One region of the Streptomyces sp. NPDC023573 genome, then DNA from elsewhere that is predicted to be linked to it. Evidence: riboswitches for the same ligand, from Rfam matches in the RefSeq annotation. Region 1 holds a riboswitch; each other region holds the start of a gene.

Region 1 (7,278 bases):
ACGCCATCCGGCTCTCCCGCCGGACGCTGGGCACCATCCGCTCGAACCTGTTCTGGGCCTTCGCCTACAACGTGGCGGCCCTCCCGCTCGCCGCCGCCGGCCTGCTCAACCCCATGATCGCCGGTGCTGCCATGGCGTTCTCGTCGGTCTTCGTCGTCGGCAACAGCCTCCGGCTGCGCGGCTTCCGCCCCGCCGGCTGAGAAGGAGCCACGCCCCGCCGCCCGCGCCCCTCGACAGGGGCGCGGGCGGCGGTGTGCGGGTAGGTTCGGGAGCGTGGCCACTCTGCTGATCGTGCATCACACGCCCTCGCCCAACTGTCAGGCGCTGTTCGAGGCGGTGGTCTCCGGCGCGACGACGGAGGACATCGAAGGGGTCCGGGTCGTGCGACGGGCGGCGCTCTCCGCCACGGCCTCCGATGTGCTCGCGGCCGACGGCTACCTGCTCGGTACCCCGGCGAACCTCGGGTACATGTCAGGGGCCCTGAAACACTTCTTCGACCAGGTCTACTACCCGTGCCTGGACGCGACGAAGGGCCGGCCCTTCGGCTACTACGTGCACGGCGGCAACGACGTCACCGGCGCCGTACGGGGCATCGAGACGATCACCACGGGCCTCGGATGGCGTCGCACGGCCGACGCCGTGACCGTCACCGGCGAGCCGGGCAAGGCCGACACGGAGGCGTGCTGGGAGCTGGGGGCGACCCTCGCCGCAGGGCTGATGGACTGACCGACTCCCGGCGCGCGCGCCTCCACGCTGTCGCACCGTCGGCGGGGACGGCCGCCACCCGGCGGCGGATGCCGCGTCAGGTGCGGTCGATGTGCACGCTGGTCGACTTCACTCGGGCCGTGGCCTGCATGCCGACCTCGAGTCCCAGTTCCTCCACTGCTTCCCGGGTCAGCAGCGAGACGAGGCGGTGCGGGCCGGCCTGGATCTCGACCTGGGCCGCCACGTCGCCCAGCTTCACCGCCGTGACGATGCCGGGGAAGGCGTTGCGCGCCGAGGTGTAGGGCACCTCCTCCTCGCCGGGGGTGGCCTGTCCGACCTCGATCGAGAACGCGGCCAGATCGCGGCCCTCGATGAGGCGGCGCCCGCCCTCGTCGCGATGCGTCGCGACGCGGCCGGCGTCCGCCCAGCGGCGGGCGGTGTCCGGGCTCACGCCGAGAAGACGTGCCGCCTGCCCGATGGTGTAGGTCTGCATGCGCTGCACCATATGTCTCAGCGCGGCTTCCAGGTGAGCTTGCCCCCGCCCACCCACCGGATGACGGCCGGGTCGTCGAGGTCGTGGACGGGAATGCCGGCCGCCGCCGCGGCGATCAGCACGTCCGTCATCGCCGTCGCGCTTCCGATCACCTCTCCGTCGATCTCCACGATCCGGAAGGGGGGATCCCCGGGCTGGACGGGCAGGACGGTGATCCGGGGTGCCGAGGCGAGAGGGCTTTCAGTCATAGGCGGATCGGTTCCACGCGGGCGCCCCCGGTATGCGTCTGGGTCCCAGCTGTGAGCCCTATGCCCGATTTGAAATAGTTTTTTGTAATTAATCCTGTAATCCATAAAAGGCCATTTCGTGCGACCTGGGGCCTTCGCGCGGGCGCAAATCGCCCGAATCGGACTCCGTGACCAGCGTCACCTCCGGGGCCCCGGACGCGGGGGCGTGGCAGTCGGTTCCCTTCTGCGCCAAGAGAAATGGCCGACGGGATGTGGGGTGGATTACATGAATTCCCGAGAATTGATCTTGCGAATGAATTGTGATCACCGTGCCAGGCTTGTTCCTTTCCCTATTTCTCGCCTACGGTCACCATCACTCCGGGCGGAACGCCGAATCCTGCCGCCGTCCGGTTACCCGACCACTTCTCGTACGGCAGGAGCGGGGGACCCAAGTAAGCGCCGATCCGGTTTCCGGAGCGGCTCGGGGTGAAGTCGCATTCGTGTGCGGCCGGGCATCTCCAGCCCGAACCCGACAGCTGACTTCGCAGGCGACGGAGAGGAATTCAGCATGCCCGAAAACGGTAAGCACCGTCGTTTCAGGACCAGTTCGTTCACCCGCGGCATCATCGCCGTGAGCACGGGCGGAGCCGCCCTGGCCCTCCCCGTGATCGGTGCGACCGGCGCCTTCGCGGCCCCGGCCCAGCCGGTCGCCGTGGAAAAGGCTGCGACGTCGACTGCCGCGTCCGGCAAGGGAATTGCCGCGCAGAAGTCCGAGTCCGCCACCTATTCCGTGATCTTGGGTGACACCCTTGCAAAGATCGCCCGCGAGCATTCCGTGGGCGGCGGCTGGAAGGCCCTGTACGAGGACAACGAGAAGGTTGTCGGCGGAAACCCGGACCTGATTCACCCCGGTCTGAAGCTGACCATCGGCGGCAAGGCCGAGAACAAGTCGGCGGACAAGGGTGAGAAGGCCGAATCCAAGGCCTCGGCCTCGTCCGACCGCGCCGCGGAGAGCGCCGACCGCGCCGACCGTTCGGAGCGCACGAGCACGCCCGTCGCCGCAGAGGGCGCACCCGCCGCAGAGGCCGCTCCGGCCGCCGAGCCGGTCTCGTACACGGACGACCTCGACGGCTGGATCAAGGAGTCGCTCGCCGTCATGGCCGAGCACGGTATCCCCGGCAGCTACGAGGGCATCCACCGCAACATCATCCGCGAGTCCGCGGGTGACCCCCAGGCCATCAACAACTGGGACATCAACGCCATCAACGGGGTCCCGTCCAAGGGTCTGCTCCAGGTCATCGACCCGACCTTCCAGGCCTACCACGTGCCCGGCACGTCGATGGACAGCTACGACCCGGTCGCCAACATCACGGCCGCGTGCAACTACGCCGCGGACCGGTACGGCTCCATCGACAACGTCTTCGGGGCCTACTGAGCCGTGCCGAGGCGGGACCGCTGACACACGGACCTGTGTGACAGGGGGACAGAAGTGACGGGTGGTGCGGGTTCGGCGGAACCCGCACCACCCGTCGTCCGTTTCCGGCGCCGGTCGGTCCGAAGGCCCCGCGCCGTCCGCGTCACGGCGGCCGAGGCGGCGCCGACAGGCCCGGTGGGGCACGGGTGACTGGTCTCGTACAGGTTCGTCGTCCATACTGCCCGCCGTGGAGCAGCGTATAGATTCGAAGACCAAGCCCGAGTTCGCCGCGGGGACAGACCCGGCGTACATCCCCGGCCTGACGGCCCCTGCCCCCGCGCGGACGGAGGCGGAGGCGGAGAAGGAGGAGACGGCGCCCCGGAAGGCCGAGAAGGCCGAGGAGACCCGGGAGACCGGGGCCGCGGACGCGCTCGGCGAGGAGGCCGTGGACGATGCCGCGGCCGCCCCCGACGACACCGCCGTGGACGCCGCGGCCTCGGACGGCGCGGCCGGGGACGGCGCCGCCCCGGCCGACGGAACGGCCCGGGAGGCCGGGACCGAGGGTGCCGTGGACGGCCCCGTCTTCGAGGTCAGCGACCGGCGCGGATCCATCAGAGTGGACGCGGACGGTGTCCGCTTCCGGCTCGACGACCAGGAGGCGGAGTTCGACTGGCCCGAGATCGGCGCGGTCGAGGTCAAGACCGGCCGCTTCGGGCGCCGGTTCACCGTGACGGTCCATCTGTCGAGCCGCCGGTGGTTCAACGCCGAGGTCGAGGCCGGGTCCCGGAGCGACCTCAAGGGGTGGACCGCGGAGCTCGACGAGGTGCTGGACGCCTACTTCGAAGAGGCCTGACCTCGTCGGGTACGCCTGTCACCGGGCCGGGCCACCGGCCCGGTGCTCAGTGCCGCTCGCCCGGACCATGCCGGACTCGCGTGCCGGCACCGCACTCGCGGCGCCGCCGTCGGCCGGCGGGGCTCCTTCCCGTGCCCCACGGGCACGTCAGGCTCCCGGAGCCGTGCCGAGCACCACCGACCGGGTCAGATGGCGCGGCAGGTCGGGGTCGAGGCCACGGGCCGCCGCGCGGGCGATCGCCAGCCGCTGGACCCGGACCAGGTCGGCCAGCGGGTCCAGTCCGCTCTCCACCCAGCGGGCCCCGGTCGCCTCGACCTGCTCCCGCAGCCCCTCCGGAGCGGTGCCGAACATCCAGGTCGCGGTCCCCGCCGTGGCGATGCTGATGGGGCCGTGGCGGTACTCCATCGCCGGATACGACTCCGTCCAGGACAGGGACGCCTCCTTCATCTTGAGCGCTGCCTCGTTGGCGATCCCCACCGTCCACCCCTGCCCCAGAAAGCTGAACTGGCCGCATTCCAGGAGGCCCTCGGGCAGCGGCTCCGCCAGCGCGGTCTCCGCGTCCCGTACGACGTCCTCGGTGTGCAGCCCGAGACGGGCGCGGAAGAGCGTCAGCGCGGTGGTCGCGAACCTCGTCTGCACCACGGACCGTTCGTCGGCGAAGTCGAGGACGACCACGTCGTCGGCCGCGTCCATCACCGGGGTCCGCGGGTCGGCGGTGACGGCGACGGTCCTGGTGGTGCCCCGCAGCCGTGTCAGCAGGCCGAGGACCTCCGTGGTCGTCCCCGACCGGGTCAGCGCGACGACCCGGTCGTACGAGCGCCCGAAGGGGAACTCCGAGGCGGCGAACGCGTCCGACTCGCCCTGCCCGGAATCCTCGCGGAGCGAGGCGTACGCCTGCGCCATGTAATACGACGTTCCGCAGCCGACGACGGCGATGCGTTCACCGGCGGCGGGCAGGGCCGTCTTCCGGTCGACGGCGACCTCCGCGGCGCGGCGCCAGCACTCGGGCTGGCCGGCTGTCTCGTTCTCGACATGCGACATATCCGCACTCCGCTTCCACTGCTGCTCGCACCTGGTGGGACGGGGGTGTGTGAAATCGACGCCCGCTTGTTTGATTCTGCATGTTACATGGGTCAATTGAGCAAGAACAAGCAAAGTGTTGACGCCGACGTCATGCGAGCAGGGTCGGTTTTCAGCCATGCTCGGTGGGTAGCCGACTCGATGCGGTTCTGTCGTGGCTGTGTGGGTATCCGTCGCGTGGCGCGAACTCCACGGCCGACATCCCGTACATCGGGCGGAAAAGCCCCCGGAGTGCGGCTCCTGGGCAACCCCCGGACGGTCGCCGGGTGGCGGCGGGTGGCTTCCCGGAGAGGCGATTTCACGTCATCCGGTCAGCGCGTTGGCCGAGTTCGAACACGCGGCCGGAATGTGGTCGGCATAATCAGCCCATGTCGATCACGGGGGACATCGTGGACCTCGGCAGAGGTCTGTACGCCTGGCTGCCGCCGGAGCGGGGCTGGGGCCTGGCCAACTGCGGTCTGCTCGTGTCGCCGCGCGGAGGGCTGTGGATCGACGCTCCCTACGACACGATGACGGCCGGTCAGTTCCTGGTGGAGAGCGAGAAACGGCTGCCCGACGGGGTGGGCGTCGACCGCGTGATCGTCACCCACGCCAACGGCGACCACTTCTGGGGCGCCGGGGTGCTCCCGGACGCGGAGATCATCGCGACCCGTGAGGCCCGGGAGCACATCCACTACGACCCCACCCCGCAGGAACAGCACGCCCTGGTGGCCGGAAGTGATCCCTCCACTCCCCTCGGCGCCTACCTCCGCCGTCACTTCGGCGTCTTCGACTGGTCCGCCACCGAGGCGGTGTCCCCGACGACCTACTTCACCGGAGAGCTCGAACTGACCCTGGGGGAGCACACGGTCCAGGTGTCGTCCCTGCCGCCCGCCCACACGGGGGGAGACCTGATCGTGTATCTGCCCGCCCAGCGGGCGGTGTTCAGCGGAGACGTCATCTTCTCGTCCACCCCTCAGCGACCCGGGGACCACCCGGTGCACTGGGCGGGACCCCTGGACAACGTGATCGACGCCTGCGAACGCGTCCTGGCCACCGGCGCCGAGGTGATCGTGCCGGGGCACGGGCCGGTGCTCGGCCCTGCCGGAGTGCGCGGGCACATGGACTACCTGGCGTACGTACGCGACCGTGCGCACGCCCTCCACGCGGCGGGCCTGCCCGTGGTCGAGGCGGCCCGCCGGGTGATCGCCGAGGGCCGGTACCCGGAGCTCGGCCTGTCCGAGCGGCTCGTGGTGACCATCGGGAGCGAGTACCGCCATCTGGACGGCACCGAACTCCCCGGCGTCCTCCAGGTGATGGCCGACGTGGCAGCCGTCGCCCGGGAGACCGACGCGGCGTGTACCGGGAGGCCGGCGTGACGGCCCGTCGGCACGGCAGCCGGACGCCCCGCACCGGCGCGGGCTGTCGACCTTCCCCGACAACAGAGACGCGGTGACGCCGTGGTGGCATGGATCGTGGCCCTCATCGCCGTCGTGGTGGCGGTCTGGTCGGCAGTACGCACGCACCGGGCCGGGCTGGACGCGTACGCCGCCTCGGCCCGCGCGGAGCTCACCGAGCGGCAGGCCAGGGCGGCCGACGCCCGGACACTCGCCCTCACCGAGGAGATCCGCCAGCTGGCCCGGAACCGGATACCCGCCGCGGCCACCGCACTCTCCCACCGCTCCGCACCCGTTCCCGGACTCCGGGAGGCAGCCGGGATCGAGGGTGACGCCGCGCGCCTGCTGACCGAGGCCGTGCAGGCCGCGCGCACAGCGGTCCTGGAGGAACGCCGACGCGTCGACGCGGCAGCGCGGTCGGCCATGCGCGGCACCTCCGCCAAGATCCAGTCGCTGCTCAACCAGTCGCAGCACCTGCTGCACGAGCTCCAGCACGAGTACGACGACCCGCGGATCCTCCAGCTCGACTTCCGTAACGAACTGGCGCTGCGCCGCACCCAGGCCACGGCCGTGCTGTGCGACGCCTGGCCCGGACTCGCCCGGCAGAACTCCTCACTCGTCGAGGTCGTGCTGGGCGCCCAGTCCCGGGTCCCGGGGTACGAGCGGATCAAGGTCGCGAACCATCTGCGCCAGGAGCGGCTCGCGCTGGCAGCCCGGGCCGCCGAACCCCTCGCGATCGCGCTCGCCGAGCTGCTGGCCAATGCCACGGCGTACTCGCACCCGGACACCGAGGTGCCGGTGACGGTCCAGCAGACCGCGGGGCGCGGCGCCATGATCCTGGTCGACGACGCCGGGATCGGCATGGACGACGACGCTCTCAAGCGGGCCCGCGCACTGCTGTCGGGCCCCTCCGAGGTGCTGCTCACCGAGCTGGGGGACCCGCCGCAGACCGGCTTCGCGGTGGTGGGGCGGCTCATCGCGCGCTACGGCTTCAGCTGCCACATCGAGTCGTCGCCGTACGGCGGGATGCGCGCGATGCTTCGCATTCCGGCCCATCTGCTGACCGTGATCGACGACGACCGCACCCTGTCCGTGCTCGCGCCCAAGCCGGTGCAGGCGCGCGCCGAGGG
Region 2 (7,278 bases), on a different contig from region 1:
ACCGCAAGAGGGAGGATCCCGGCGACGACCTGATCTCAGGACTGATCCGGGCGAGCGACCACGGCGAGCACCTCAGCGAGAACGAGGCCGCGGCGATGGCGTTCATCCTCTTGTTCGCCGGCTTCGAGACGACCGTGAACCTCATCGGCAACGGCACGTACGCCCTGTTGCGCAACCCGTCCCAGCGCGAGCGCCTGGAGCGTTCGCTGGCCGCCGGGGAGACGGACCTGCTCGCCACGGGCATCGAGGAGCTGCTGCGCTACGACGGCCCGGTGGAGCTCGCGACATGGCGTTACGCCACCGAACCCGTGGCGCTGGGAGGGCAGGAGATCGCGGCGGGGGACCCGGTGCTCGTCGTGCTGGCCGCCGCCGACCGGGACCCGGAGCGGTTCCAGGATGCGGACAGTCTGGATCTCGCGCGCAGTGACAATCAGCACCTCGGATACGGGCACGGCATCCACTACTGCCTGGGGGCGCCGCTGGCCCGGCTGGAGGGGCAGGTGGCGTTGGCGACACTGCTGAGGCGCCTTCCCGACCTGCGGCTTGCCGCGGAACCTGCCGATTTGCGCTGGCGCGGCGGGCTGATCATGCGCGGACTGCGCACACTTCCGGTCGAGTTCGATCCAGGGCGTCCGGCCGAAAAAGGTGACAGCCTGTCAACTCTGTGACTTTCACGTGATCTCCGCTGCATCGACTTGTGACACACGTTCGAGTAGGGCTAGGTTCACCGTTCGACTCACCCGTCACATGTCAGTCACACGGAAGGCAATCCCATGGGCTCCGCGACCGGCAGACACCGTCGCCCTCGCCAGGCACCCGCCATCGTCGTCGCCGCAGGCGTCACCGGATCGGCCATTGCCATCCCGCTGCTCAGCGCGGGCGGCGCTCAGGCCGCTGACGCGTCGACCTGGGACCGGGTCGCCGAGTGCGAGAGCGGCGGCATGTGGAGTGCCGACCTCGGCAACGGCCACTACGGCGGCCTGCAGCTCTCCGAGGACACCTGGTCGGCCTACGGCGGCACGGCGTACGCGCCGCGTGCCGACCTCGCCAGCCGCTCGCAGCAGATCGCGGTCGCGGAGAAGGTGCTGGACGACAAGGGGCCGCAGGCGTGGGCCAGCTGCTCGGTGATCTCCGGGCTCTCCCTGGACGAGGGGCTGCCCGGCGTCGACCCGGGCGGTGAGGAGTCCGCCGAGCCCTCCGCCGAGCCCACGGACTCCGCGACGCCGGCCGAGACGCCTTCCTCCGAGGCGACGGACCCGGCGGACGGCTCGGACGACGCCGCCGGCCCGGACGACTCCGAGGCGAAGGGCGAGGCGGCCCGCGACACGTCCGACGGCGCGGCGGGCAAGGGTGACAAGGGCGACGCGACGCCGCCCGCCAGTCCGTCCCCCGAGGCATCCGAAGCGTCCGGCGCCACGGAGGACGACGGGGCGAAGGGTGGCAAGCACCGCGGCACGCCGGCCCCCGAGGCGAGCACCGAGCCGCGCGAGGGCGACGGGCGCGAGTCCGGCCGCCACGCCTCGCGCGGTGAATCCGACGCGCGTCAGGGCGCGGAGGGGCCGTACACCGTGCGCGAGGGCGACAGCCTCTGGGCGATCGCCGACGCGCAGGAGCTCCCCGGCGGTTGGACGTCGCTCTACGCGGCCAACAAGGACGAGCTGGGCTCCGACCCGGATCTGATCCTCCCCGGCCAGACCCTCGACCTCGGGCAGGAAGCCCGGGGCGGCGAGGCGGAGACCGCCGCCGCCAACTGATCAAAAGCGTGAAAACACCCCGAAAGCGGGGGTAGTTCAGAGGCCTATGTCCACTTATGCGTAAGTGAGACATGGGTCTCTTTGCTTCAACTGGCGCGCCCGGTCCGTCCACTCCGTCCATATTGGCTCCGACCTGCGAAAACGGCCCTCACCATCGAGCCGTTACGGGCTGATTAGCCGTTATGTCCATCTTTGAATGTGGGGGTTGCGTGTGTTTACGGTCGGAGCCGCTCGCACCGCGGGCACCTTCGACCGTCACGCCGAATCCTGCCGTCGGCCGAAGGGGACCGACGCGTAAAGCGCCGTAGGCAGGAGCGGGGGACCCAGGTAAGCGCCGGACCCGGCCGTCGGAAGACGGGCGGAGGCCCGGCTAGGGGTGAAGTCGTCCGGGAGTGAGGACGGCCGGGCAACTCACAGGCCCGAACCCGACAGCTCACCTCGTAGGCGTCGGTGAGGAGAACCATGCTGCTTTCCAGCAAGGGCAAGCACCGTCGCCCGTCCAAGGCCGTCCGTGTCGCGACCCTGGCCGGTGTCGCCGGTGCCGCCGTCGCCGTACCGCTGATGGGCGCGACCGGCGCCTCCGCCGCCTCCGTCGACACCTGGGACGCCGTCGCCCAGTGCGAGTCGGGTGGCAACTGGTCCATCAACACCGGCAACGGCTACTACGGCGGCCTGCAGTTCTCGCAGTCCAGCTGGGCCGCCGCCGGCGGCACCCAGTACGCCTCCCGCGCCGACCTGGCCACCAAGGGCCAGCAGATAGCCGCGGCCGAGAAGCTCCTCGACCTCCAGGGCCCGGGTGCCTGGGCCTGTGCCGGCGCCGGCGGCCTGACGAACGACGGAGTGGACCCGGGCGTCGACACCGGCTCCGGCTCCGAGAAGAACGGCGACACGGCCCCGCAGGCCGCGCCGGAGCGCAAGGCCGAGCAGCCCACCACGCGCAGCGAGAAGCGTGAGGCCCCGGCCAAGACCGTCACCACCCCGACCGGCGAGAAGGTCGAGAAGGGTGACGGCGAGTACAAGGTGAAGTCCGGCGACACCCTCAGCAAGATCGCCGACGCCGAGAAGGTCAAGGGCGGCTGGCAGAAGCTGTTCGAGCTGAACGACGACATCGTCGACCAGGCCGACCTGATCTTCCCGGGTCAGCAGCTCCACCTGAAGTAGCCGGCGTCCGAGTGGCCGGCCCCCTGAAGCGGTTGGGCACTCGAGGTGGTCGTGATGAACCGGGGTCTTCCTCCTGCCCCGGAGTCCGGCCCGGCGCGCAGACCCCCCGCGCGCCGGGCCGGGGCTGTGTCCGGACCCCTGACGGGGCGCCGGCGCGGGCTCGCCGTAAGGGTGAGTGTTCAACTGTTGTGGTTACTCGTCAGTAGAATTCTGGAGCTTTGCCCGGAATGCAGGCCCTTGGGTCCTTTTTCGTCCCAGGGGACGGGCGGACGGCCGACGGAGCGCGCCGAGCCGGTTAGGCTCGTGGCGCAAGGCCACAGTGACCCTGCACAACCAGTGTCAGATCCCAGAAGGAGATGCCTCGTGCCGTCCATCGACGTCGTCGTAGCCAGGGAAATCCTCGACTCCCGGGGCAACCCCACGGTCGAGGTCGAGGTTGGCCTCGACGACGGCAGCACGGGACGTGCTGCTGTTCCGTCCGGCGCCTCCACCGGTGCGTTCGAGGCCATCGAGCTTCGCGACGGTGACCCCAACCGCTACCAGGGCAAGGGCGTCGAGAAGGCCGTCCTCGCCGTGATCGAGCAGATCGGCCCGGAGCTCGTCGGTTACGACGCCACCGAGCAGCGCCTCATCGACCAGGCGATGTTCGACCTGGACGCGACCGAGAACAAGGGCTCCCTCGGCGCCAACGCCATCCTCGGTGTCTCGCTGGCCGTGGCGCACGCCGCGTCCGAGGCCTCCGACCTCCCGCTGTTCCGCTACCTCGGCGGCCCGAACGCGCACCTGCTGCCCGTTCCGATGATGAACATCCTGAACGGCGGCTCGCACGCCGACTCCAACGTGGACATCCAGGAGTTCATGATCGCGCCGATCGGCGCCGAGTCCTTCTCCGAGGCCCTGCGCTGGGGCGCGGAGATCTACCACACGCTGAAGAAGGTCCTGAAGACCAAGGGCCTGTCCACCGGTCTCGGTGACGAGGGCGGCTTCGCCCCCAACCTCGAGTCCAACCGCGCCGCCCTCGACCTCATCCTGGAGGCCGTCAAGGAGGCCGGTTACGTCCCGGGACGCGACATCGCGCTCGCGCTCGACGTCGCCGCGTCGGAGTTCTACAAGGACGGCGTGTACGAGTTCGAGGGCAAGTCCCGCTCGGCCGCCGAGATGACCGAGTACTACGAGGAGCTCGTCTCCGCGTACCCGCTGGTCTCCATCGAGGACCCGCTGTACGAGGACGACTGGGCGGGCTGGAAGGTCATCACCGACAAGCTCGGCTCCAAGGTGCAGATCGTCGGTGACGACCTGTTCGTCACGAACCCCGAGCGCCTCGCCCGCGGCATCGAGGAGGGCTCGGCCAACGCCCTGCTCGTCAAGGTCAACCAGATCGGTTCGCTGACCGAGACCCTGGACGCCGTCGAGCTGGCCCAGCGCAACGGCTTCAAGTGCATGATGTCCCACCGCTCCGGTGAGACCGAGGACGTCACCATCGCCGACCTCGCCGTCGCCGTGAACTGCGGCCAGATCAAGACCGGTGCCCCGGCCCGCTCGGACCGCGTCGCCAAGTACAACCAGCTGCTGCGCATCGAGGAGATCCTCGACGACGCCGCGGTGTACGCCGGTCGTTCGGCGTTCCCGCGGTTCCGCTTCGAGGGCTGACAGCCCGAGTCCGGGGCACCAGCCTCCGTCCGTCCCCGCATCCGGTCCCGTACCGTGTGCGGGGACGGACGTGCGTAACGGGGAGGCGTGAGACATGGCCGGGAAGGACCGCGACCGGTTCTCCACCGCGACCAGGCTGCGGCTGCTCGGTGAGCAGACGGCGGCCCGCGTCTACCGGTCCCAGAACCGCCGCCAGGCCCGCCGCTCCAGGCTCACCGGGCGGGCCGCGTTCCTGGCGCTGATCGTCTGCTCCCTGGTGGTCGCCCTCGCGTATCCCATGCGGCAGTACATCTCCCAGCGCGACCAGATCGCCGATCAGGAGAGGCTCTCGCGGGAGGCGCGCGAGCGGACCGAGGAGCTGCGTGACGAGAAGGCGCGGCTCAAGGACGACGCGTACATCCGCCGTCTCGCACGCCAGCACCTGCACTACGTGCTGCCCGGCGAGACCGGTTATACGGTGGTCGACCCGGACGCGGCCGAGGTGCGCCGGGGGGAGCCGGGGGCGACGGGGCGGCCCTGGCACTCGAACCTCTGGGACGGCGTCGACAGCGCGGACCGCGAATGAGCGCCGGCCTCTCCCCGTGTACGTACCGATTCATACAGTCCGACCGATGACATTCAAGGCAGGCATGGACACGCCCCCTCCGCAGACCGAATCCACCACGCCCACCGATGTGGACATCGCCGCGTTCGAGCTCCAGCTCGGCCGGCCGCCGCGCGGGCTGCGCGCCATCGCGCACCGCTGCCCCTGCGGCAACCCGGACGTGGTCGAGACGCAGCCCCGTCTGGAGGACGGCACGCCGTTCCCGACGACGTATTACCTGACCTGTCCGCGTGCCGCGTCGGCGATCGGCACGCTGGAGGCCAACGGGGTCATGAAGGAGATGACCGAGCGGCTGACGACGGATCCGGAGCTGGCCGCCGCCTACCGGGCCGCGCACGAGGACTACATCGCGCGCCGTGACGCCATCGAGGTCCTGGAGGGCTTCCCGAGCGCGGGCGGCATGCCGGACCGGGTGAAGTGCCTGCACGTCCTGGTCGGCCACTCGCTGGCGGCGGGCCCCGGGGTCAACCCCTTGGGCGACGAGGCGATCGCGATGCTGCCGGAGTGGTGGGCGAAGGGGCCGTGCGTCACGCCGTGCGGCTCCGAAGACGCCGGACCCGACGTTTCCTGATGCGCCGCTTCCTGATCCTCCGCGGTACACGTACGACCACAGGAGCCCCATGACCCGCGTTGCCGCCATCGACTGCGGTACCAACTCCATCCGGCTGCTCGTCGCCGACGTGGACCCCGCCACCGGAGAGTTCACCGAGCTCGACCGCCGGATGAGGATCGTCCGGCTCGGCCAGGGCGTCGACCGGACCGGCCGGCTGGCTCCCGAGGCGCTGGAGCGCACCTTCGACGCCTGCCGCGAGTACGCGGCCGTGGTCAAGGAGCTCGGTGCCGAGCGGATCCGGTTCGTCGCCACGTCGGCCTCCCGCGACGCGGAGAACAGTGACACGTTCGTCCGCGGCGTCCGGGACGTCCTGGGGGTCGAGCCGGAGGTCGTCACGGGGGACGAGGAGGCGCAGCTCTCCTTCGACGGCGCCACCAAGGAGCTGGTGGGCGGCGACCACCTGGAGAAGCCCTATCTCGTCGTGGACATCGGCGGTGGCTCCACCGAGTTCGTGGTCGGGGACGACCGTGTCCGCGCGGCCCGGTCCGTGGACATCGGCTGCGTACGCATGACCGAGCGTCACCTGGTGCTGGACGGGGCGGTGGTGGACCCGCCCACGCCCGAGGCGATCGCCGCGATCCGCGCGGACGTCGGCGCCGCCCTGGACCTGGCGGAGGAGACCGTGCCGGTCTCCTCGGCCGCGACGCTGGTCGGCCTCGCGGGGACGGTCACCACCGTCGCAGCCATGGCGCTCGGGCTCGAGGAGTACGACTCGGAGGCGATCCACCATTCCCGGCTCTCGCTCGCGCAGGTCCGGGAGATCACCGCGCGGCTGCTCGCCTCGACGCACGAGGAGCGTGCGGCGATCCCCGCGATACACCCGGGCCGGGTCGATGTGATCGCCTCGGGGGCGCTCGTCCTGCTCGCGGTGATGGAGCGGGCCGGCGCGCGGGAGGTCGTCGTCAGCGAGCACGACATCCTCGACGGGATCGCCTGGTCGGCGGCCTGATCACAGTCGGGACGCCGGCGCGGTGAGGCGATGCTCAAACGCTTTCCGGCCTGCACCTTTGAGCTCGCGCAGCCCTCTCCGGTCCCGTTCGGAGGGGGCTTTCGCGAGGCGCCCCGACAAACTTCGTGAACTTCTTCACAAGGAATTCGGCCCTACCGGGCGAAGTTCTGCTCCCGGAGGGCGGCACGGGCCGCCCGGAGGCCCGTACGGGTGTGCTGCGGCAGCGTTTCGGGGGTGTGGCGACGGGGTGTCCCCGGGGGGTGGTTCACCGTGCCGGAGGGCTCAAGGGCCAGCTCACAGGTGGTGAACAACGTTCGCCGGAACGTCGTGGTTCCCCATCCGCACCATGACCTGGGTCACGTGGGCGGCGAAGTGTAGCAGAGGGTGGCGCATACCTTGTGAAGGGGCTCACGAGCATGCCCCCCGAGAGGGGTGGATACTCGATGGCATGAGCACCACGGAGCGTCCCAGGATCCTCGTTGTAGGCGGTGGGTACGTAGGCCTGTACGCAGCTCGTCGCATTCTGAAGAAGATGCGGTATGGAGAG
Region 3 (7,278 bases), on a different contig from region 1:
CCACGCAGACGCCTTCCCTGGTTTGAGCCGGTTGTCAGTGGGTCAGTGCACTATCGGGGTGGGAGGTGGCGTGATGATGACGCACGCGGCGTACGACTGCGATGTGCTGGTGATCGGTGGCGGAATCGTCGGTCTGTCGACCGCGTACGCGATCACGCGCACCGCGCCCGGCACCCGGGTCACGGTGCTGGAGAAGGAGTGGGGCCCCGCCGAGCACCAGACGGGACGCAACAGCGGAGTGATCCACAGCGGCATCTACTACGCGCCGGGATCGCTCAAGGCGCGCTACGCGGTGCGGGGCGCCGCCGAGCTGGTGGACTTCTGCGCGGAGCACGGGATCGCCCATGCCGTGACGGGCAAGCTGATCGTGGCGACGCGGAGCGCCGAGCTGCCCCGGCTGCACGCCCTGGTGCAGCGCGGCCGGGCGCACGGCCTGCCGGTCCGGGAGCTCGGCCCCGCCCAGATCGCGGAGTACGAACCACGGGTGCGCGGCCTCGCCGCGATCCGGGTGGGGACGACGGGGGTGTGCGACTTCACCGCGGTCGCCGTCCGGTTCGCCGCCGAGGTGAGCGCCTCCGGAGGCCAGATCCGTTACGGCGCGGAGGTCGTCGCCGTCGACCGGCGCCCTTGGGGGGTCGCGGTGCGCACGGCCGACGGCCAGGTGGTCAGGGCCCGTGTGCTGGTCAATTGCGCGGGGCTGCACAGCGACCGGGTGGCGCGGCTCGCGGGTGACGACCCGGGCGCGCGCATCGTGCCGTTCCGCGGGGAGTACTACGAGCTGGCGAGGCCGGAGCTGGTGCGCGGGCTCGTCTATCCGGTGCCGGATCCGGCCTTCCCCTTCCTCGGGGTCCATCTGACCCGGGGCGTCGACGGCACGGTCCACATCGGCCCGAACGCCGTGCCGGCCCTCGCCCGCGAGGGATACGGCCGGGCGGTCGTCAACCCGCGTGAGCTGGCCGCCACCCTGGCGTGGCCCGGCTCCTGGCGGATCGCCCGGCGACACTGGCGGTACGGGGCGGGCGAGGTCCACAGATCCCTGTCGAAGAGTGCGTTCACCCGGGCCGTCCAGCGGCTGCTGCCGGAGGTGACGGAGGCCGATCTGCGGCCCTCCCCGGCCGGGGTCAGGGCCCAGGCGGTCCTGCGGGACGGCACGCTGGTGGACGACTTCCTGATCCGGGACGCCCCGCACACGGTGCATGTGCTGAACGCCCCGTCACCCGCCGCGACCGCGTCCCTGCCCATCGGGAGGGAGGTGGCACGCCGGGCCCTGCTGCGGGCTCGCGCGACGGGGTGGGCGCCTCCCGCCGTAGAATCGGGTCATTGTGTCTGAGCCCCTGAACCCCACCCCAGAGACGCCCGGCCCCGCCACGGAGACGCCCGGCGCCACGCCGGAGACCGGCCCCGACGCCACGCCGGACGCGGACGCCGCGGAGCGGCGGGCCGCCTCCTTCGAGCGGCAGCGCAGGCTGCGCCAGGAGCCCCGCTTCCCCGGCGGCCCGGCGGCCGACCCGGCGGGCTCGCACCACGAGCGCCGCATCCGCAGCTTCCAGCCCCGCCGCAGCCGGGTGACCGCCGGCCAGGAGGAGGCCCTCCAGCGGCTGTGGCCCACCTGGGGCCTGGACATCGACGGCAAGGGCGTCCTCGACCTGCCCACCCTGTTCGACGGTCTCCCGGTGGTCCTGGAGATCGGCTTCGGCATGGGCGAGGCCACGGCGCAGATGGCGGCCGACGACCCCGGCACCGGAATCCTGGCCGTCGACGTCCACACACCCGGCCAGGGCAACCTGCTGGGTCTCGCGGACCGGGCGGGGGTGTCCAACGTCCGTGTCGCCAACGGCGACGCGATCATCCTGCTCCGGGAGATGCTGGAGCCGGCCGCTCTGGACGGGCTCCGGGTGTATTTCCCCGATCCGTGGCCCAAGAAGCGGCACCACAAGAGGCGGCTGATCCAGCCGGAGTTCCTCGACCTGGTGGCGCGGCGGCTGAAGCCGGGCGCGCTCGTCCACTGTGCGACGGACTGGGAGCCGTACGCGGAGCAGATGCTGGAAGTCCTGACGGCCCACCCCCTGTTCGAGAACACCCAGGCGGACGGTGGCTACGCGCCGCGGCCCGCGTTCCGGCCGCTGACCCGCTTCGAGGGCCAGGGCCTGGACAAGGGCCACGTCGTGCACGACGTGCTGTTCACCCGTCGCTGATCAGCCACGGCCCGTCACCGCGGCATGGCCAGGTGTCAGTGGCCCTCGTTAGGGTCGTCGGGTGTACCAGGGGTCCGTGCAGCACCAGCAACCGGACGTCCCGGTTCTCGAGGAGCAGAAGCTCGACGAGTTCCTGGGCGCCGTCCCGGAGCGAGGCCAGTGGCGTTACCGGCCCCGCCGCGTCGGCATGGTCTGGCGCAGCAAGGCGTTCCGCGCCGGTGCGCTGATCACGGTGCTCGCGCTCTGCGGTCTGGTGATCCTGGCCCTGGTGCGCCGGCAGACGGGCACCGAGGGCTTCATGGTGGGCCTGGGTCTCGCCGTGCTGCCCGTGCCGCTGCTGATGGCGGCGTTCCGCTGGCTCGACCGGGTCGAACCGGGCCCCTGGCGGAATCTGCTCTTCGCGTTCTCCTGGGGCGCGTGCGCCGCCGCGCTCGTGGCGATCATCGCCAACTCCTTCGCGACCCGGTGGATAGCGACGGCCACCGCGGATCCGGCGAGCGCCGACACCCTCGGGGCCACGGTCGTCGCCCCGGTCGTCGAGGAGACCGCGAAGGCCGTCGCGGTCCTGCTGATCTTCCTCTTCCGCAGACGGCAGTTCGGCGGGATCGTCGACGGCATCGTGGTCGCCGGCTTCACCGCGACCGGCTTCGCCTTCACCGAGAACATCCTCTACCTGGGCAACGCCTTCGGGGAGGACCAGCAGATGGGGACCACGGGCTTCGCCTCTGTGACGGCGGGGACGTTCTTCGTCCGCGTGGTCATGTCGCCGTTCGCGCACCCCTTGTTCACCGTGCTCTCCGGCATCGGCTTCGGTATCGCGGCCCTCGGCGGCTCGCGCCACCGGGTGCGGCGGGTGGCCCTGCCCCTGCTCGGGCTCGTTCTCGCGATGGGCATGCACGCCCTGTGGAACGGCTCGTCGGCCTTCGGTCCGTACGGCTTCTACGCGGTGTACGGCGCGTTCATGGTGCCGTGCTTCGGACTGGTGACCTGGCTCGCGGTCTGGTCGCGCCAGCGGGAGCTGCGCACGCTCTCCACCGAACTGCCGGTGTACGCGGCGGCCGGCTGGCTGACCCCCGCCGAGCCGCTCGCGCTGGCCTCGATGCGGGCGCGGGGCATGGCCCGCGACATGGCGAGGCACTGGAACAGCACCCCGGACCGAGCCCGGGGCAGGGCCGCCGCCCGCGCCGTCGCGGAGTACGAGTCGTTCGCGGCGTCCCTCGCCATGCTGCGCCGCCGGGCCCGCCATGACGGCGCGGGGCAGGACTTCGCCCTCCGCGAGCAGGAGTTGCTGCACCATCTGTGGCACCGCCGGGAGATCGCGGCGCCGGCTCTGACGTACGCGGCCCACGCGACCGGGCGGCTGCGCACCTTCCGCCCGCAGGCCCCGCCGCCGTTCCCCCGTCAGTTCCCGTACGGCGGCCCGCCGCAGCACCTCCCCGCACCGCACCGGCACTACGGCGGGCCCAACCCGTACCTGGAGGAGGGCGGGCGCCCCGCCGGTCCGGCCTAGGCCGACGCCTCGGTCAGCTCCGCCAGCTCCTGGCCGGTCAGCCGGAGTTCCGACACCGCCATCAGCGCCGGCAGCTGCTCGACCGTCCGCGCGGAGGCGATGGGCGCGGCGACGGTCGGCTGCGAGGCCAGCCAGGCGAGAGCGACGGTGGCGATCTCGGCACCGTGTTCCTGGGCGATCCTGTCGAGCGCCGTGAGCACCTTGCGCCCGCGCTCGGTCTCCAGGTGCTTGGCCGCGCCCTCGGCCCTCGCGCTCTCGACCGACGCCCCCGGCCGGTACTTGCCGGTGAGGAAGCCCGAGGCGAGAGCGAAGTAGGGGACGGCGGCGAGACCGGCGGCGGCCGCCGTGTCCTGGAGCGCGCCCTCGTAGGTGTCGCGCGAGACGAGGTTGTAGTGCGGCTGAAGGGCCACGTAGCGGGCGAGGCCCTCTCGCTCGGAGAAGTCCAGGGAGGCCTGGAGCCGCTCGGGGCTGATGTTGGACGCGGCGATCTCCCGGACCGTGCCCGCCTTCACCAGCTGGTCGAGCGCGGTGATGATCTCCTCGACGGGGACGCTCTCGTCGTCGAAGTGCGTGTAGTAGAGGTCGATGTGGTCGGTGCCGAGCCGGCGCAGGGACGCCTCGGCCCCCTCCTTGATCGTGGTGGGTGAGAGCCCCTTGTACGCGGGATGGGCGCCGACCTTCGTGGCGACGACGACGTCGTCGCGGCGGGAGCGGGCCGCCAGCCACTTGCCGATGAGGGTCTCCGACTCGCCGCCCTCGTTGCCCGGGACCCAGGCGGAGTAGGAATCGGCGGTGTCGATGAAGTTGCCACCGGCCGCCACGTACGCGTCGAGAACGGCGAAGGTGCCGTCCTCGTCGGCCGTCCAGCCGAAGACGTTGCCGCCGAGGGCGAGGGGGAAGACCTGAAGGCTCGATGAACCGAGCGGGCGCAGAGAAGTCATACCCGGGGACAACGAGCCGGCTGAGGCGACTATTCCGTTTGCGCCCCGGACGGCGGCCCCGGACAGACCGGCGGCCCTGACGTCGGGGGGTTGTGCGTCAGGGCCGCCGGGGTTCCGGTGCGCCGCGTGCGGCGTCAGCGTCCGATCCGAGTCAGACCGAGAGGCCCTTGCTGCCCAGCCAGCCCATCGGGTCGATGCCGGTGCCGTCCGGGGTGTGGACCTCCAGATGGAGGTGCGGCCCGGTCACGTTGCCGGTGGCGCCGACACGGCCGATGGTCTCGCCGGTGGTGACCTTCTGTCCGGCGGTGACGTCCATCGAGGACTGGTGGCAGTACCAGATCTCCGTGCCGTCATCGAGCTCCAGGACCGTGCGGTAGCCGTACGAGCCGGACCAGCCGGCCGACTTCACGGTGCCGCTGTGCACGGCCTTGACCGGAGTGCCGGTCGGGGCCGCGAAGTCCAGCCCGGTGTGGTGACCGGACGACCACATGGAGCCGGACTGCCCGTAGGTCGAGGTGATGGTGTACGAGGAGGTCGGGATGGCGTAGCTGGCGGCGAGCTTGGCGAGGCGCTCGGCCTCGGCCTTCTTCTTCGCCGCCTCTTCGGCCGCCTTCTTCTTCGCGGCGGCCTTCGCCTCCGCCTCGCTCTGCTGCTTCGCCGCCTCGGCCGCGGCAGCCTCGGCCGCCGCCTGCTCCTGTGCCGCCTTGGCCTCGGCCTCGGCTCCGGCCTGCTGCTGCTCGGCCTGCTGGAGGATGCGCGCGCGGAGCGCCTCTCCCGCGTCGGTGGCGCCCTGCTCGGCCTCGGAGGCGGTGATGCCCGCGCTGGTCAGGGGGGCGGACGCGGCGACCGTCTCGTGGTCCGAGTCGGAGTCACCGGACATGAACGCGCCCACGCCGGGCAGGGACTTGGCGTCGGGGAGATTGTCCGCGATGGAATCGGGAAGAGAAATGGAGACCGGCGGCTTGCTCTGCGCGGTGGCCATGCCACCCGCTCCGACGGCCGCGATGACGCCGACACCGAGGACGGTGGAGCTACGGGCGAGACCGCGCTGCTTGGCTACGCGGTGCCGACCGCGTACGGGACGGATGGACTCCGCGGTGGGGTTCCATTCATCCCAAGTCCTGTCCTCATCACCGAAGCTGTCGGTCCTGAAGGATGACGGGGCCTCGGGGGCAGGCTGATTGGACGCCACGTGGGCGCACTCCTTTCCTTCCTTCTCGCCTACCGGGTTAGCTGACGGGTTCGGAGCAGGAAGGTCTCCTACGGACCCCTTCGTCTCTCGCGAGACACAGGTGTCCGATTCACCCCATGTAGGTGGTTCCCCGGTTCCCTTGCGGAATTCGGCGCTGCGCACGGTGCCGTCTCTTGCGACGGCGGGTACAACCGCGCTGCGTTATCGAACGTTAATAGACACCCGGGTCCGATTCCAAGCTGTTCCCATAGATCGGTCATCGTCCTGGCCTGGACTTTCAGGGGTCAAACGGGCGCAAACGGGCGACTTGAACACCCCTCATCCGGCCAGCACTTTCTGACGGTGCGTCAACTGTTATGCGGAGCGGGGTCCCTCGACTACCGACGGTCGCGACCGGTCATCCACGGTCCCGCCCCACGATCTTCACCGTCGTCCGCCGCTCCTGCTGGCCCCGCGCCGGACGGCCGACCGCGAGGAGCGCCAGGTCGTCCGTCGACCGGCCACCGGTGTGCAGCCGTACGTCATCGGTGAGCGCGGACAGCAGCTCCTCGGGCCCCGGGAAGAGCCGGCCGCGCAGCCGGGCCGCCGGGTCGTAGAAGACCCCCTTCGCGTCCCGCGCCTCGGAGAGCCCGTCGGTGAACGCCAGGAACATCGACCCGTCCGGCAGCGTCCACTCGTCCGCCCGGTCCGGCCACGCGTCCAGCCCCATCCCGAGCGGCAGCGCGGGCGCCTTCGGCGCCAGCACGTCGAGCGTCCCGTCCGCGTGGAGGACGATCGGCTCGGGGTGTCCGCGGTTGACGATCCGCAGGAGATCGGCGCCTGACGGGATCTCCGCGACGACGGCGGTGACGAACCCCTCCATGGAGTCGAGCCCGCCCCGTCGCGAGCCCTCACGCGCCAGCGCCCGCTCCAGCCGCTGGACGACCCCCTCCAGCGACCTCTCCTGCTCGGCGGCCTCCCGGAACGCCCCGATCACGACGGCCACCGCGGCCACCGCGTCCAGCCCCTTGCCCCGTACGTCCCCGAGGACCAGACGCACCCCGTACGGCGTGTCCGCGACGGCGAAGAGGTCGCCGCCGACGAACTCGTCCGCCTGGGCAGCCTCGTACCGCGCCGCGACCTGCAGCCCGCCGATCCGGTCCTCGGGCGTCGGGAGCACCGCGCGCATCGCGGTCTCCGCGATGACCCTCGCCGAGGCCAGCTGGTCGTTCCTGCGGCGCACGACGCGGTTGATGACGAGGGAGAGCGCGGCGACCGTGACCAGGGTGAGCAGGTCGGTGAGCGGCACGACGTCACCGAGCGCACCGTCCGAGATCCGGATGGCGAGCACCACGAGGATCGCGGTCACGCCGACCCGGACCGTGCCGGCCGGCGAGAAGAACGGAGCGGCGATCAGCGGGGCGGCGGCGAAGAGCGGAACAGCGGTGACCTCGGCCGGCG
Region 4 (7,278 bases), 160 kb from region 1:
CGACTCCGTCATCAGCGACGTGGCGTCGGCCATCCGGCACTCGGTGTACCGCATGGCGGCCGGGGGGTCGTCGTTGCCCAGGGAGCCGAAGTTGCCGTGCCCGTCGACGAGGGGCAGGCGCATCGAGAACGGCTGTGCCATGCGCACCAGTGCGTCGTAGATCGACGCGTCACCGTGCGGGTGCAGTTTGCCCATCACTTCGCCGACGACGCGTGCGCACTTCACGTAGCCGCGGTCGGGGCGGAGCCCCATCTCGTTCATCTGGGACACGATGCGGCGGTGTACGGGCTTCATGCCGTCGCGGGCGTCGGGCAGAGCCCTGGAGTAGATCACCGAGTACGCGTACTCGAGGAAGGAGCCCTGCATTTCGTCGACGACGTCGATGTCGAGGATCTTCTCCTCGAAGTCGTCCGGCGGCGGGGTTTTCGTGCTGCGGCGGGCCATCGCGGCTGCGACTCCTTCACAGATTCTGTCGGGCAACCTCAGGTTCTGACGCCGACCATTGTGGCCCGCCGTACTGACAACACCGACCTCGACCCGTCCGAAGCGGTCCTCAGGGCCTCCGCGGGGGCCCCGGATCACGGCAGTATCCACGACGACATCCACCCGACGGGAACTTCGCCGGGCGCCCGCGCGCTTGGTCTTAGAGTGGCAGGTCCGGCAGGAAATCCTGTACCGATCGAAGGGACGTACATGCCCATGGGTCACACGGCCACAGCCCAGGCCGGTTCCGGCGGCTTGACGGCGACCGAGCACCGTCTGGCCAACGGCCTGCGCGTGGTGCTCTCCGAGGACCATCTGACCCCCGTCGCCGCGGTCTGCCTCTGGTACGACGTCGGCTCCCGCCACGAGGTCAAGGGGCGTACGGGTCTGGCGCACCTCTTCGAGCACCTGATGTTCCAGGGCTCGGGCCAGGTCAAGGGGAACGGGCACTTCGAGCTCGTGCAGGGGGCCGGCGGTTCCCTGAACGGCACGACCAGCTTCGAGCGCACCAACTACTTCGAGACGATGCCCACACACCAGCTGGAGCTGGCCCTGTGGCTCGAGGCCGACCGGATGGGCTCCCTGCTCGCCGCGCTCGACGAGGAGTCCATGGAGAACCAGCGCGACGTCGTGAAGAACGAGCGCCGCCAGCGCTACGACAACGTCCCGTACGGCACGGCCTTCGAGAAGCTCACCGCTCTCGCCTACCCGGCCGGCCACCCGTACCACCACACGCCGATCGGCTCGATGGCCGACCTGGACGCGGCGACGCTCGAGGACGCGCAGGCGTTCTTCCGTACGTACTACGCGCCGAACAACGCGGTGCTCTCCGTGGTGGGGGACATCGACCCGGAGCAGACGCTCGCGTGGATCGAGAAGTACTTCGGCTCCATCCCCTCGCACGACGGCAAGCAGCCCCCGCGCGACGGCACGCTGCCCGGCATCATCGGCGAGCAGCTGCGCGAAGTGGTCCAGGAAGAGGTCCCCGCGCGTGCGTTGATGGCCGCCTACCGGCTGCCGCACGACGGCACCCGCGAGTGTGACGCCGCGGACCTGGCCCTGACGGTGCTCGGCGGCGGTGAGTCGTCCCGCCTGCACAACCGGCTGGTGCGCCGTGACCGTACGGCGGTGGCCGCCGGATTCGGGCTGCTCAGGCTGGCCGGCGCGCCGTCGCTCGGCTGGCTGGACGTCAAGACGTCCGGGGGTGTCGAGGTGCCGCAGATCGAGGCGGCCGTCGACGAGGAGCTGGCCCGGTTCGCCGAGGAGGGCCCCACGCCGGAGGAGATGGAGCGCGCGCAGGCCCAGTTGGAGCGTGAGTGGCTCGACCGTCTCGGCACGGTCGCCGGCCGCGCGGACGAACTGTGCCGGTACGCCGTTTTGTTCGGCGACCCGCAGCTCGCCCTGACCGCGGTGGGCCGGGTGCTCGACGTGACGGCCGACGAGGTCAAGGCAGCCGCCCGGGCGCACCTGCGCCCCGACAACCGTGCGGTCCTGGTCTACGAGCCGGTCGAACCGGCCGACGAGACCGAGGGCACCGACGCGCCCGAGGGGGCCGACAAGTGACCGACGCCGCCGTGACTGGAGTAGCGATGGAGTACCACCCGCAGCCGACCGCCGGCGAGGCCAGGCCCTGGGCCTTCCCCGCGCCCGATCGCGGCGCCCTGCCCAACGGGCTGACCGTGCTGCGCTGCCACCGGCCCGGCCAGCAGGTCGTCGCCGTGGAGATCTTCCTCGACGCCCCGCTGGACGCCGAGCCCGAGGGCCTGGACGGTGTGGCCACGATCATGGCGCGCGCGCTGTCCGAGGGCACGGACAAACACTCCGCCGAGGAGTTCGCCGCCGAGCTGGAGCGCTGCGGCGCCACGCTGGACGCCCACGCGGACCACCCGGGTGTCCGCGTCTCCCTGGAGGTACCGGTCTCCCGGCTGGCCAAGGCCCTCGGCCTGGTCGCGGAGGCGCTGCGGGCCCCGGCCTTCGCGGAGGGCGAGATCGAGCGTCTGGTGGGCAACCGACTCGACGAGATCCCGCACGAGCAGGCCAACCCGGCCCGGCGCGCGGCCAAGCAGCTCTCCAAGGAGCTCTTCCCCGCCACCGCGCGGATGTCGCGCCCCCGCCAGGGCACCGAGGAGACGGTCCGGCGGATCGACGCCGCCGCCGTACGCGCGTTCTACGACGCCCATGTCCGCCCGTCCACGGCGACGGCGGTCGTCGTCGGCGACCTCACCGGCGTGGACCTGGACGCGCTGCTCTCCGAGACCGTCGGTGACTGGTCGGGCAATGCCGGCCAGGCCCGGCCCGTGCCCCCGATCACCGCGGACGACACCGGCCGTGTGGTCATCGTGGACCGTCCCGGAGCCGTGCAGACGCAGCTGCTGATCGGCCGGATCGGCGCCGACCGGCACGACAGCGTGTGGCCCGCCCAGGTCCTCGGCACGTACTGCCTGGGAGGCACTCTGACCTCCCGGCTGGACCGCGTGCTGCGCGAGGAGAAGGGCTACACCTACGGTGTCCGGGCCTTCGGACAGGTGCTGCGCTCGACGGCGCCCGGTTCCTCGTCCGGTGCGGCGGGCGCCGCGATGCTCGCCATCAGCGGCTCCGTCGACACCGAGTCCACCGGGCCCGCGCTGGACGACCTCTGGAAGGTCCTGCGCACCCTGGCGGCCGAGGGGCTCACCGACGCCGAGCGGGAGACCGCCGTGCAGAACCTCGTGGGCGTCGCCCCGCTCAAGTACGAGACGGCGGCCTCCGTCGCGGGCACCCTGGCCGACCAGGTGGAGCAGCACCTCCCGGACGACTACCAGGCGAAGCTGTACGCACGCCTGGCCGACACCGGCACGGTCGAGGCGACCGCCGCCGTGGTCAACGCGTTCCCGGTCGACCGGCTGGTCACCGTCCTGGTCGGGGACGCCGCTCAGATCAAGGAGCCCGTGGAGGCGCTCGGTATCGGTGAGGTGTCGGTCGTCAGCGGCTGACAGAACCGGACATGACGGACCCCGGCGGGTGCACTCCCGCCGGGGTTCTGTCATTTGTCCGTCTTGCGGAGAAGGTAGCGATTCGCCCTGTGGGATGTGCGACAAAAGGCCCTTTCCGTTTGGCGGGGGAAAGGCTCCCGATCTAGCGTCGGCGCGGCTGTCCGCCGGACGATTGCCGCGCCCGCGGCGCCGGACAGCCATCGCCGAGTCCCCGTCAGGCGCGAGCCTGGGGAGCCGGGGACCCACGAAGTCCCTGGGGTGAATCGGATCCCTGAACCTCGTTGAGGCCCAGGGGCCCGTAGGAGACCTTCCTGCTCCGAACCCGTCAGCTAACCCGGTAGGCGAGAAGGAAGGAAAGGACCAGCCCCTCCATGGCGTTCATCCGTGCCACCGGGAAGCACCGTGCCCCGAGCCGCCTGACGCGCAAGAGCGCCAAGGTCGCCGGCGTCGCCGCCCTGGCCACCACCGGCGTACTCGGTGCCACCGCCTCCCCGGCCCTCGCCGCGGACTCCGAGGTCACCGCGGGCAGTACCGGCCTGACACAGACGGTCGCTCTCGACACCACTCTCGCCGCCCAGATCGAGGCTCAGGCGAAGGCTCAGAAGCATCAGGCCGACGTCGCCGCGAAGGCCGCGGCCGAAGCGAAGGCCAAGGCGGAGGCGAAGGCCGAGGCCGAGCGCAAGGCGGAGGCCCGCGCCGAGGAGGCCCGCGAGGAGAAGGCGCGCGCCGCCCGCGCCGCCGAACGTGCCCGGCGGGGCGCCTTCCACCTTCCCGTCGCCGGTTCCCACGTCACCACCGGCTACAAGTCCGGTGGCACGCTCTGGTCCTCCGGCTCCCACTCCGGCGTGGACTTCCAGGCCGCTTCCGGCAGCTCGGTCGTAGCGGTCGGCGCCGGTACGGTCGTCGAGGCCGGCTGGGGCGGCGCCTACGGCAACAACATCGTGCTCAGGATGAAGGACGGCACGTACACCCAGTACGGTCACCTCTCCTCGATCGGCGTCTCCGTCGGCCAGAGCGTCGGCTCCGGCGAGCAGATCGGCCTCTCCGGGTCGACCGGCAACTCCACCGGGCCGCACCTGCACTTCGAGGCACGGACCACCCCCGAGTACGGCTCGGACATGGACCCCGTCGCCTACCTCCGCGCCCACGGCGTCCAGGTCTGATCCCGCTCCGCACCGCGATCTCCCGTCGAAGGCCCCGGCACCCGCCGGGGCCTTCGACGTGTCCCGGTGCCGGACGCGTGCCGAAGCCCCCGCGGAAGTGCTTCCAGGCCAAAAGATATCCATGGATTCCACCCCGCCATCGGAAATTCCGGCCGGTTGCAATAGAGTCACAGAACAGGCGTCGATCGGCCGCGTTTCGCGGGGATTAAGGCGGAGGTTCGGACATGCGCATTCCCGCGCATTCGGTATGCACGGCAATCCGTGACGACATCGTCTCCGGTGTCTTCGAGCGCGGCAGCCGCCTCACCGAAGAGGTGCTCGCGCGTCGCTACGGCGTCTCCCGCGTTCCCGTACGCGAGGCGCTGCGCACCCTGGAGTCCGAAGGCTTCGTCGTCACCCGCCGGCACGCGGGTGCCTGTGTCGCCGAGCCCACCGAGCAGGAGGCGGCCGACCTCCTGGAGATGCGCATGCTCCTGGAGCCCCTCGGGGCCGCACGCGCCGCCCAGCGCCGCACCGAGGCGCATCTCAAGGTGCTCCGCGGCCTGGTCAGGCTGGGCCAGGAGCGGGTGCGCCGGGGTGAGGGGGAGGATCTGCGCTCCCTGGGCGGCTGGTTCCACGAGACGCTGGCGCAGGCATCGGGGAGCCCCGCGCTGATCGCTCTGCTCACCCAGCTACGGCACAAGATCGCCTGGATGTACGCGGTCGAGCAGCCGGTCAGCCCCGCGAACTCATGGGCCGAGCACGGTGCTCTGGTCGACGCCGTGGCCCGCCGCGACCCGGAGCGTGCCAGGGTGCTCGCCACCCAGCACGCCGAGCGGGCGACAGCGGCCCACCGGCTGCGGCGCGCGCCGGGGCACACGCCCGGCCAGACCCGGGTGAGGACTTCGCAACACCCCGTAAACATCGCGGGAGTCCGTCATTAACAATTGCGCCGTATACAAAGAGGGTAATTATCGGAGGGCTTTCTTTCTGCTGCCCTGATCCGTGCTTTCCGGAGCGCTGTCGTCATTTTCCCGGAGTGCTGTCGCCCCGGTCCGGGAAACAGAAAAGCCGCGGCTCCCGGTCGGGGGTGCCGCGGCTTTCCGCAGAGAGAATTCCGGTGCGAAGTGGCCGGAATCAGACGGTCTCCGGGAGCTCCTCGAGCCCTTCGGCGACCAGCTTGGCCAGACGGTCCAGAGCGGCCTCGGCGTTGTCCGCCTCGGACGCGAGCACGATCTCCTCGCCGCCCTGGGCACCCAGACCGAGCACCGCGAGCATGGAGGCGGCGTTCACCGGGTTGCCGTCGGCCTTGGAGATCGTCACCGGGACGCCGGAGGCCGTGGCGGCACGGACGAAGATGGAAGCGGGGCGGGCGTGCAGGCCCTCGGCCCAACCGACGTTGACGCGGCGCTCAGCCATGGTTCTGCCCTTCACGTAACAATGGGTTGTCTAGACCAGTCTCGCACAGCGGTGCGCACCGCCGTGCCCGGCATCACCGCCGGCCGCCCTCCGTCCGCCGGCTCCCTCAGCGTGCCCTCGCCGCCAACCCGCCGCGACCGGTGTCGCGGGCCGTAGGCTTTGCCCATGGAGCCCACTCCGGAGCAGAGTCCGCATCACGCGTACCCCGATCACTGGGAGGCGGACGTGGTGCTCCGCGACGGTGGCACCGCGCGGATCAGGCCCATCACCACGGACGACGCCGGGCGGCTGGTCAGCTTCTACGAGCAGGTGTCCGACGAATCGAAGTACTACCGCTTCTTCGCCCCTTATCCGCGTCTCTCCGCGCGTGACGTGCACCGCTTCACCCATCACGACTACGTCGACCGGGTGGGGCTGGCCGTCACGATCGGCGGCGAGTTCATCGCCACCGTCCGCTTCGACCGGATCAACGAACAGGGCAGGCCCGCCTCGGCCCCCGCCGACGAGGCGGAGGTCGCCTTCCTCGTGCAGGACGCCCACCAGGGCCGCGGCGTGGCGTCCGCCCTCCTCGAACACATCGCGGCGGTGGCCAGGGAGCGGGGGATCCGCCGGTTCGCCGCAGAGGTGCTCCCCGCCAACAACAAGATGATCAAGGTGTTCCGGGACGCGGGCTTCACCCAGCAGCGCAGCTTCGAGGACGGCTCCGTCCACCTCACTCTCGATCTGGAGCCCACGGCCGAGTCCCTCGCCGTCCAGCGCGCCCGTGAGCAGCGAGCCGAGGCGCGCTCCGTGCAGCGCCTGTTGGCCCCCGGTTCCGTCGCGGTCATCGGTGTCGGCCGCACGCCCGGCGGTGTGGGCCGGACCGTGCTGCGCAACCTCCTGGGCTCGGGCTTCACCGGGCGCACGTACGCCGTGAACACCTCCTTCACCGCCGATACGGGAACGGTCGACGGGGTGCCCGCGCACCGGTCGGTGGGCGGGATCGGCGAGCAGGTCGATCTCGCGGTCGTCGCCGTTCCGGCCGGCCGGGTGCCCGAGGTCGTGGCCGACTGCGGCGAGAACGGCGTCCAGGGCCTCGTGGTCATCTCCGCCGGTTACGCCGAGCGGGGCACCGAAGGCCGGGAACGGCAGCGGGAACTCGTCCGGCAGGCACGCTCCTACGGCATGCGGATCATCGGCCCGAACGCCTTCGGCATCATCAACACCTCCGGCACGGTCCGCCTCAACGCCTCCCTCGCCCCCGAGTCGCCCGACGCCGGGCG

Evidence for each region. Region 1 has a riboswitch for cyclic di-AMP ahead of ACZ32T_RS29840 (transglycosylase SLT domain-containing protein). Riboswitches for the same ligand answer to the same signal wherever they lie in the genome.
Region 2: it holds a riboswitch for cyclic di-AMP, as region 1 does, so the genes downstream of both, ACZ32T_RS27745 (transglycosylase family protein) here and ACZ32T_RS29840 (transglycosylase SLT domain-containing protein) in region 1, are expected to answer to the same signal.
Region 3: it holds a riboswitch for cyclic di-AMP, as region 1 does, so the genes downstream of both, ACZ32T_RS35110 (M23 family metallopeptidase) here and ACZ32T_RS29840 (transglycosylase SLT domain-containing protein) in region 1, are expected to answer to the same signal.
Region 4: it holds a riboswitch for cyclic di-AMP, as region 1 does, so the genes downstream of both, ACZ32T_RS30440 (M23 family metallopeptidase) here and ACZ32T_RS29840 (transglycosylase SLT domain-containing protein) in region 1, are expected to answer to the same signal.

The regions. Positions count from the first base shown of each region.
Region 1 is NZ_JBVHKB010000011.1:33,443-40,720, reverse strand. Features, by position in the region: gene ACZ32T_RS29860 (heavy metal translocating P-type ATPase) at 1-200, shown strand, start outside; gene ACZ32T_RS29855 (flavodoxin family protein) at 274-726, shown strand; gene ACZ32T_RS29850 (TOBE domain-containing protein) at 803-1,198, opposite strand; gene ACZ32T_RS29845 (hypothetical protein) at 1,216-1,446, opposite strand; cyclic di-AMP (ydaO/yuaA leader) riboswitch at 1,807-1,991, shown strand; gene ACZ32T_RS29840 (transglycosylase SLT domain-containing protein) at 1,994-2,860, shown strand; gene ACZ32T_RS29835 (hypothetical protein) at 3,087-3,692, shown strand; gene ACZ32T_RS29830 (SIS domain-containing protein) at 3,840-4,733, opposite strand; gene ACZ32T_RS29825 (MBL fold metallo-hydrolase) at 5,141-6,130, shown strand; gene ACZ32T_RS29820 (ATP-binding protein) at 6,212-7,278, shown strand, end outside.
Region 2 is NZ_JBVHKB010000009.1:273,158-280,435, forward strand. Features, by position in the region: gene ACZ32T_RS27735 (cytochrome P450 family protein) at 1-668, shown strand, start outside; gene ACZ32T_RS27740 (transglycosylase family protein) at 774-1,754, shown strand; cyclic di-AMP (ydaO/yuaA leader) riboswitch at 2,045-2,216, shown strand; gene ACZ32T_RS27745 (transglycosylase family protein) at 2,217-2,915, shown strand; gene eno (phosphopyruvate hydratase) at 3,279-4,565, shown strand; gene ACZ32T_RS27755 (FtsB family cell division protein) at 4,660-5,130, shown strand; gene ACZ32T_RS27760 (DUF501 domain-containing protein) at 5,195-5,740, shown strand; gene ACZ32T_RS27765 (Ppx/GppA phosphatase family protein) at 5,790-6,731, shown strand; gene ACZ32T_RS27770 (NAD(P)/FAD-dependent oxidoreductase) at 7,180-7,278, shown strand, end outside.
Region 3 is NZ_JBVHKB010000018.1:14,495-21,772, forward strand. Features, by position in the region: gene lhgO (L-2-hydroxyglutarate oxidase) at 74-1,330, shown strand; gene trmB (tRNA (guanosine(46)-N7)-methyltransferase TrmB) at 1,323-2,195, shown strand; gene ACZ32T_RS35100 (PrsW family intramembrane metalloprotease) at 2,257-3,705, shown strand; gene ACZ32T_RS35105 (aldo/keto reductase) at 3,702-4,646, opposite strand; gene ACZ32T_RS35110 (M23 family metallopeptidase) at 4,798-5,838, opposite strand; cyclic di-AMP (ydaO/yuaA leader) riboswitch at 5,850-6,002, opposite strand; gene ACZ32T_RS35115 (PP2C family protein-serine/threonine phosphatase) at 6,236-7,278, opposite strand, start outside.
Region 4 is NZ_JBVHKB010000011.1:192,445-199,722, reverse strand. Features, by position in the region: gene ACZ32T_RS30455 (DNA gyrase/topoisomerase IV subunit A) at 1-444, opposite strand, end outside; gene ACZ32T_RS30450 (M16 family metallopeptidase) at 694-2,046, shown strand; gene ACZ32T_RS30445 (M16 family metallopeptidase) at 2,073-3,455, shown strand; cyclic di-AMP (ydaO/yuaA leader) riboswitch at 3,647-3,813, shown strand; gene ACZ32T_RS30440 (M23 family metallopeptidase) at 3,827-4,618, shown strand; gene ACZ32T_RS30435 (GntR family transcriptional regulator) at 4,843-5,541, shown strand; gene ACZ32T_RS30430 (HPr family phosphocarrier protein) at 5,735-6,016, opposite strand; gene ACZ32T_RS30425 (bifunctional acetate--CoA ligase family protein/GNAT family N-acetyltransferase) at 6,182-7,278, shown strand, end outside.